One region of the Pseudomonas sp. LB3P31 genome, then DNA from elsewhere that is predicted to be linked to it. Evidence: predicted binding sites of a transcription regulator. Region 1 holds the regulator's gene; the other holds the start of a gene.
What was found. Region 1 encodes sigma-54, which starts transcription at its own class of promoters, with help from an activator protein. Its sites were predicted from a motif close to ANTGGCATNNANNTTGCTNT; they were not measured.
Positions count from the first base shown of each region.

Region 2: the regulator sigma-54 is predicted to act here: its motif matches at 1,096-1,115, upstream of flgB (flagellar basal body rod protein FlgB).

Region 1 covers NZ_CM142710.1:2,465,794-2,469,841, reverse strand. The annotation lists gene rapZ (RNase adapter RapZ) at 1-303, opposite strand, end outside; gene ptsN (PTS IIA-like nitrogen regulatory protein PtsN) at 306-770, opposite strand; gene hpf (ribosome hibernation-promoting factor, HPF/YfiA family) at 783-1,091, opposite strand; gene ACYZTK_RS11295 (RNA polymerase factor sigma-54) at 1,165-2,658, opposite strand; gene lptB (LPS export ABC transporter ATP-binding protein) at 2,842-3,567, opposite strand; gene lptA (lipopolysaccharide transport periplasmic protein LptA) at 3,567-4,048, opposite strand, start outside.
Region 2 covers NZ_CM142710.1:4,857,102-4,861,149, reverse strand. The annotation lists gene flgD (flagellar hook assembly protein FlgD) at 1-183, opposite strand, end outside; gene flgC (flagellar basal body rod protein FlgC) at 199-642, opposite strand; gene flgB (flagellar basal body rod protein FlgB) at 646-1,053, opposite strand; gene cheR (protein-glutamate O-methyltransferase CheR) at 2,201-3,028, opposite strand; gene ACYZTK_RS22165 (chemotaxis protein CheV) at 3,077-4,009, opposite strand.

The DNA of each region.
Region 1 (4,048 bases):
AAAACGCTTGAGCAGGGTTTCCTCGTCGGCGTCCAGATACAGCACATCACACTTGATATGCCGGCTGCGGACCTCTTCCAGCAATTCTGGAAAGCGCGACAGGTGGCTTGGCAGGTTGCGCGCGTCGATCGACACGGCCACCAGCGGTTGCGCAAGCTCGGTGTGAATCAGTGCTCGTTCGGCCAGCTCTGGCAACAGCCCGGCAGGTAAGTTGTCGATGCAGTAGTACCCGCTGTCTTCAAGGACATCGAGGGCAGTGCTTTTACCTGAGCCGGAACGGCCACTGACAATGATCAAGCGCATGATTAATGACCGTTCTGCTCGTCCAGGACGACCTGGTACAAGGCTTCATTGCTCGGGGCGCTGCGCAGTTTTTCGCGAACTTCCTTGCGATCCAGCATGCTGGCGATCTGGCGCAGGAGCTCCAGGTGCGCATCGGTGGCCGCTTGCGGGACCAGCAGCACAAACAGCAGGTCAACCGGGGCGCCGTCGATGGCGTCGAAATCGATAGGGGCGTCGAGGTGCATCAAGGCACTGACAGGTGACGCGCAGCCCTTGAGACGACAGTGGGGGATGGCGATGCCGTTGCCAAAACCGGTCGAGCCGAGTTTTTCACGGGCGATCAGAGCCTCGAAGACATCTTGCATCTCCAGATCCGGTACTTCTTTATGGATAAGGTTGGCAATTTGCTCGAGGGCTTTCTTTTTACTGCCGCCCGGCACGTTCACGAGGGAACGGCCGGGGGTCAGGATACTTTCAAGTCGGATCATGGGTTGGGAGTGTTAACGACCGGTTGCGCCCTGGAGGAGGCTCTGGGTCTTTTCCTTATGCTTTTTGAGTTGGCGATCCAGCTTGTCGGTCAGCAGGTCGATGGCGGCATACATATCGTCATGCTCGGCATTGGCGACCACTTCCCCGCCGGGAATATGCAAGGTGGCTTCGATTTTCTGCTTGAGCTTCTCGACGTTCATCGTGACTTGCACGTTGGTTATCTTGTCGAAATGCCTCTCTAAACGGGCGAGTTTTTCGCCGATATAGGTGCGCAGGGGTTCGGTAACTTCCAGCTGGTGTCCACTGATGTTGACTTGCATACAGCTTCTCCTTCGTTGCCAGTGCATAAAGCGGCAGACCAGATGATCTGCCACTGGAACGCTGTGGCGTGGCTTACATCAACCGCTTGCGTTCGCTCGAAGGCGCGATCCCAAGGGATTCGCGGTACTTGGCGACGGTGCGGCGAGCCACCTGAATGCCTTGTGCCTCCAGTAAACCAGCGATCTTGCTGTCACTCAACGGCTTTTTCTGATTTTCCGCCGCAACCAGTTTTTTGATGATCGCGCGGATCGCCGTGGACGAGCATTCGCCGCCTTCGGAGGTGCTGACGTGGCTGGAGAAAAAGTATTTCAGTTCATAAATGCCCCGTGGGGTATGCATGAACTTCTGCGTGGTCACCCGTGAAATCGTCGATTCATGCATGCCGACTGCTTCGGCGATGTCATGCAGTACCAGCGGCTTCATCGCTTCGTCGCCGTACTCCAGAAAACCGCGTTGATGCTCGACGATCTGGGTGGCAACTTTCATCAGGGTTTCGTTGCGGCTCTGCAGGCTCTTGATGAACCAGCGGGCTTCCTGCAACTGATTGCGCATGAACGTGTTGTCGGCACTGGTGTCCGCGCGGCGAACGAAACCGGCGTACTGGGCGTTGACCCGCAGCTTCGGCACCGATTCCTGGTTGAGTTCCACCAGCCAGCGTTCGTTGTCCTTGCGCACGATCACGTCCGGAACCACGTACTCGGCTTCGCTCGACTCAATCTGCGAGCCGGGACGCGGGTTGAGGCTCTGGACCAGCTCGATGACCTGGCGCAGTTCGTCTTCCTTAAGCTTCATCCGCCGCATCAACTGGCTATAGTCGCGGCTGCCCAGCAGATCGATGTAGTCCGTGACCAGGCGCTTGGCTTCAGTAAGCCAAGGGGTCTTGGCGGACAGCTGGCGCAATTGCAGCAGCAGGCATTCGCCCAGGTTGCGAGCGCCGATGCCGGCCGGTTCGAATTGCTGGATGCGGTGCAGAACGGCTTCGATTTCGTCCAGTTCGATGTCCAGTTCCGGGTCGAAGGCTTCGAGAATTTCCTCGAGGGTTTCGTCCAGGTAGCCCTGATTGTTGATGCAGTCGATCAGGGTGACGGCGATCAGGCGATCAGTGTCGGACATCGGCGCGAGGTTCAGTTGCCACAGCAGGTGGCTCTGCAGGCTTTCGCCGGCCGATGTGCGGGTGGTGAAGTCCCACTCGTCATCATCGTTGCTTGGCAGGCTGCTGGCGCTGGTCTGGTAGACATCTTCCCACGCGGTATCAACGGGTAGCTCGTTGGGAATGCGCTCGTTCCAGTCGCCTTCCTCGAGATTGTCTACCGTCGGCGCGGTTTCCTGATAGGACGGCTCCGAAACGTCGGCGTTGGGTTGCTGCTCGGCTTTGTCGGCCAAGGGATCGGCATTGTCGAAGTCGTCGCCTTCTTCCTGGCGTTCGAGCATCGGGTTGGACTCCAGCGCCTCCTGGATTTCCTGCTGCAGGTCCAGGGTCGACAATTGGAGCAGGCGGATGGCCTGTTGCAGCTGAGGAGTCATCGTCAGCTGCTGGCCCATTCTCAAGACTAGCGATGGTTTCATGGCAGGGGCTTAAACCTTATTCGCCGGCGCGCATGCGCCATCCACTACAGGGCGCCGGAGCGCCAAACTTAAGCAAATTATATGCCCGATATTGCAGTGTTTGCCTAGAGCGCTGTAACAATAAAAAAGTATTGATTTTTTAGAGTGTCGAGCGCCCGGGCGACTGGCCAGGCACCGCAGCGCTTAAAGGCGGAACTCGTGGCCCAGATAAACTTCCTTGACCAGGTCGTTGGCCAGGATGGTGGCAGAGTCGCCCTCGGCGATCAGCTGGCCATCGTTGACGATGTAGGCGGTCTCGCAGATGTCCAGGGTTTCACGGACGTTGTGGTCAGTGATGAGCACGCCAATGCCCTTGGCCTTGAGGTGATGGATGATCTGCTTGATATCGCCTACCGAGATCGGGTCCACGCCGGCGAAAGGTTCGTCGAGCAGGATGAACTTCGGATTGGTCGCCAGCGCCCGGGCAATCTCCACCCGGCGACGCTCGCCGCCCGACAGGCTCATGCCGAGGTTGTCGCGGATATGGCTAATGTGGAATTCCTGCAGCAGGCTCTCCAGCTCCTTGCGCCGACCGGCCTTGTCGAGCTCCTTGCGGGTCTCGAGGATGGCCATGATGTTATCGGCCACCGACAATTTGCGGAAGATCGACGCTTCTTGCGGGAGATAGCCAATACCGGCCTTGGCACGGCCGTGCATTGGCTGATGGCTGACGTCCAGGTCGTCGATCAGCACGCGGCCCTGATCGGCCTGCACCAGGCCGACGATCATATAGAAGCAGGTGGTCTTGCCGGCGCCGTTAGGGCCGAGGAGCCCGACGATCTGACCGCTGTCAATCGACAGGCTGACGTCGCGCACGACCTGGCGGCTCTTGTAAGCCTTGGCCAGATGCTGAGCTTTCAGAGTTGCCATTAATTGGCCTTTTTCTGGTCGTTTTTCGGCTTGGGCTGGATCACCATGTCGATGCGCGGACGCGATTCGGTGACCTTGTTGCCCGTGGCACGGCCGGCGCTCGCAAGCTTCTTGACCGTGTCGTAGACGATTTTCTCGCCCTGGGTGACGTTGTTGTCCTTGTCGATGACCTTGGCGCGATCAATCAGCACGACGCGGTTCTGCGAGGCGTGATACTGGATCGTGACGCCGTAACCCTGCACAGGCTTGGTGTCACCCTGGGTCTGAAGCTGCTCGAAGTAAGCCAGGTTGCCGACCGAAGTCACCACGTCGATATCGCCAGCCGGGGTGCGGGTGATGGTCACGGTATTGCCGGTCACCTTCATCGAACCCTGGGTGATGATGACGTCACCTTTGTAGGTGGCGATGCCATTCTTGTCGTCCAGTTGGGCGTCGTCGGCCTGAATGCGGATAGGCTGCTCTTGATCGTTCGGCAGAGCCC
Region 2 (4,048 bases), 2.4 Mb from region 1:
GTTCTGGTTCTTCAGCTGGGTTACCAGCAATTGCAGGAACGCGTCCTTGCCCAGGGCCTTCTTGCCGGCAGCACTGCCGGTGGCCGAGGCCAGGCCATCACTGGTGGTGGAGGTGTTCTTGACTGAGGAGTTGGCCAGGATGTCGTTGAGGCTCAAGCTGCTTGTCGTATCGGTAACACTCATCTGAGTCGCCCCTTATCACTGACCGAGCGTCAGGACCTTCTGCATCATGGTTTTGGCAGTGTTCATCATTTCGGCGTTGGTCTGGAACGAACGGCTTGCGGAAATCATGTCGGCCATTTCCTCCACGACGTTGACGTTCGGGTAGTAGACGTAGCCCTTGGCGTCGGCCGCTGGATGGTTCGGCTCGTAGCGCGCTTCAAGATTGCTCTGGTCCTCGACCACGCCCAACACCTGCACACCCTGCCCGACCGCTTCCTGGTCCTGGAACAACGAATCGCTGCCACCGGTTTGCGCGCCCTGGAACATGGTGGCAAACACCGGATGCCGTGCGCGGTAGGTCTGGTCGATGCTCGACGAAACGGTCTCGGCGTTGGCGATGTTACTGGCGACGGTGTTCAGGCGAGTGGTCTGGGCACTCATGCCGCTACCGGCAATGTTGAAAACACTGGACAGGGACATGACTTACTCTCCACGCAAGGCTGAAATCAGCCCTTTGAATTTGCTATTGAGCAGGGTGAAACTGGCCTGGAAGTTGACCGAGTTTTCCGCGTAGTTCGACTGCTCCAGCTGGGCGTCCACGGTGTTCTGGTCGATCGATGGCTGCATCGGCGTGCGGTACAACAGCGCCTCGTCGCCATTGCCCAGACCCTGGGCCTCGATATGCCGGCTATTGGTCATGTTCAGCGCAAACCCGCCACCCTTGGTTTTCTCGCTTTGCTCGGCGAGCACTTTGGAAAAATCCAGGTCCCGAGCCTTGTAGTTCGGGGTGTCGGCGTTGGCGATGTTGTTGGCCAGGACTTCGGCGCGCTGGGCGCGGAAGTTCAAAGCCTGTTCGTGGATACCGAGCGCTTTATCGAAGCTGATGCTCATGTCGGGAAACCTTCGGGTGACCTGATTTTTCGTATGTTGAACTTAGCAAGCGCCGTGCCAATCGATGAAAGCCCATAAACCGGGGGTTTGCGCGGTGGTGGCATTTGGGCAACGACAGAAAAGCGGCAATGGGTTTCCGCTGGCTGCCGCTTTTCTGCCGCTTTGTGGTCAGGGTGTTTTCCTGGGGCCGTGTGTGTGTGTGTGGTAACTGCTGTAATTGGTTTCGCCCTACGGCGGGTTACGCGGTTCTTCTGTAGGAGCTGTCGAGTGAAACGAGGCTGCGATCTTTTGATCTTGCTGTGTACATATCCGTTGCTGCGGTCACGGCTTCCTTTGGTTCCGCCCTTACGGCGGGTCACTTTGAAAAGCGCAAAGTAACCAAACGCTTCTTGCCCCACCACTTGGCACCTCGCCTAGGCTCGGTGTGCCCTCACTCCGGCATTGCTCCGCGGGTCGCTGCGACGGGCCATCCATGGCCCAACGCAGCTAAACCGGCATCCTTGCCGGTTTACCCGCTACGCAATACCTGCGTTCGGCCAGCGTGGTTTTATGGGGCGCCTGCAATCAAAAGCCTCGCCGTGGCGGCCTTAGGGCCGACCAAGGCATCAAGCCGGCGCGCTGCGCTTGTTTGGTTGTGCACCTTCCTTGAATTTGAAATGAGAACCTGTGGGGGGGTGACACCTGTTGGAGGTGACACCTGTGGGAGCAAAGCTTGCTCGCGATGGCGTCATACTTGTCGGCATCAGTGTTGAATGGTAATCGGTCATCGCGAGCAAGCTTTGCTCCCACAGGGGTACTTGCATACGAGGGTGTGCCATTCGCCACTGATGCACGGCCGAACTATCGGCCAGGTCGGCTCTCAGGCCGCCTCGGCCTGGTTGTTGATCGCGGACGCCCCATAAACCACGATGGCCGAACGCAGGTATTGCGGAGCGGGTAAACCGGCAAGGATGCCGGAGTGAGGGCACACCGAGCCCTAGCGAGGTGCCAAGTGGTGGGGCAAAAAGCGCTTGGTTACTTGGCGCTTCTCCAAGTGACCCGCTGTAAAAGCGGAACCAATGCAAGCCATGACCACGAGAATGGATATGCACACCAAAAAAAACGGGAGCCCCCAAAAGGACTCCCGTTTTTTCAACATCCCAACCAATCACTTCGCCTGATAAATAATCCCAGGACTGCACTGAACCATCTGGTAATGATCCGGCAACCCATTCAGCGCCTCGGAAGCACCCAGGAACAAATACCCACCCGGCTTCAACGTACTGTGAATACGCAACAGAATGTCTTTCTTCACCTCGGCGGAAAAGTAGATCAACACATTGCGGCAGAACACGATGTCGAATTTGCCGAGGGCCGCGTAGCTGTCCAGCAGGTTGAACGAGCGGAACTCCACACGGCTCTTGATCGGCGCCTTGATCGCCCAGCGTCCCGGCCCTTTCGGGTCGAAGTAGCGTTGCAGGCGCTCCGGCGACAGGCCGCGGCCGATCGCCAGGCTGTCGTACTCGCCGGTCTTGCAGTTGGTCAGCATGGTGCCGGAAAGGTCGGTGGCAATGATCTGCACGCCCATCTTCAACTGGCCCAGGTTGACCCGCTCGAACTCATCGATGGACATCGACAGCGAGTACGGTTCCTGCCCCGACGAACAGGCCGCCGACCAGATCCGCAAGCGCTGGCCAGGAGCGGCCTTGATCGCTTCCGGCAGCACCTTGTTTTTCAACACTTCAAAGGGATAGGTGTCACGAAACCACAAGGTCTCGTTAGTCGTCATGGCGTCCACCACCATCTCGCGCAAACCACTGCGCGGCTGGGTCTGGATGCGCTGGACCAGCTCACCCAAAGACTTGATGCCTTGCTGCTCCATCAGTTTGTTGAGGCGGCTTGATACCAGGTATTGCTTGTTTTCACCGAGCAAAATGCCACAGGCTTTTTCCAGGAAGACCCGGAACTGTTCGAAATCCAAATTACCCGTAGACAAAGATGCCGCCTCTTAACTCGTATTAGTACCGCCAGGGGCAAAGGGCCCCTAGCTGATGTCTGCTGCTTTGATCCGGTCGACTACCCGGGATGCCAGGTCATCAGGACGGAACTTGGCCAGGAAGTCATCGGCACCGACTTTCTTGACCATCGCCTGATTGAACACTCCCGACAACGAAGTATGCAGGATGATGTGAAGCTTTTGCATGCGCGGGTCGCTGCGGATTTCGGCGGTCAAGGTGTACCCGTCCATTTCCGGCATCTCGATGTCGGAAATCATCATCAGGAACTCTTCTTCCGGCTTTTTCCCTTCATCGACCAACTTGCGCAGGTAATCCAGTGCCTGCCGACCGTCATTCAGCGCCACCACTTCGACGCCAACCGTTTGCAGGCAACGCGAGACCTGCTTGCGCGCCACCGACGAGTCATCGACCGTCAGCACCCGCAGCGACAATGCCTTGTGCTGGGTTTCGACATCCACCACACCCACGGAAATCGCTTCCGGCGTGGGTGCCACTTCCGCCAGGACTTTCTCGACGTCGATGATTTCGACCAACTGATTGTCGACCCTGGTCACAGCCGTCAGGTAGTGATCGCGGCCAGTGCCCCTGGGTGGCGGATGGATCTCTTCCCAGTTCATGTTGACGATGCGTTCCACCGAGCGCACCAGGAAACCCTGGGTCTTGGTGTTGTATTCCGTAATGATCACAAACGGATTGCTTTGGTCCAGCAACCGGCCTGAACCGGTCGCCATCGCCAGGTCGAGGATCGGAATGGTCGCCCCCCGAATACTCGCCACACCGCACACGACAGGATTGGACTTGGGCATCAGGGTCAGCTTGGGGCATTGCAGCACCTCACGAACCTTGAATACGTTGATCCCGTAGAGCTGAGGTCCGTCGAGACGGAACAACAACAGCTCCAGGCGATTCTGCCCTACCAGTTGCGTGCGCTGGTTTACCGAATCCATTACACCAGCCATGCCCAGACTCCTAACACCAACGCTTAAGTGTGTTGCGAC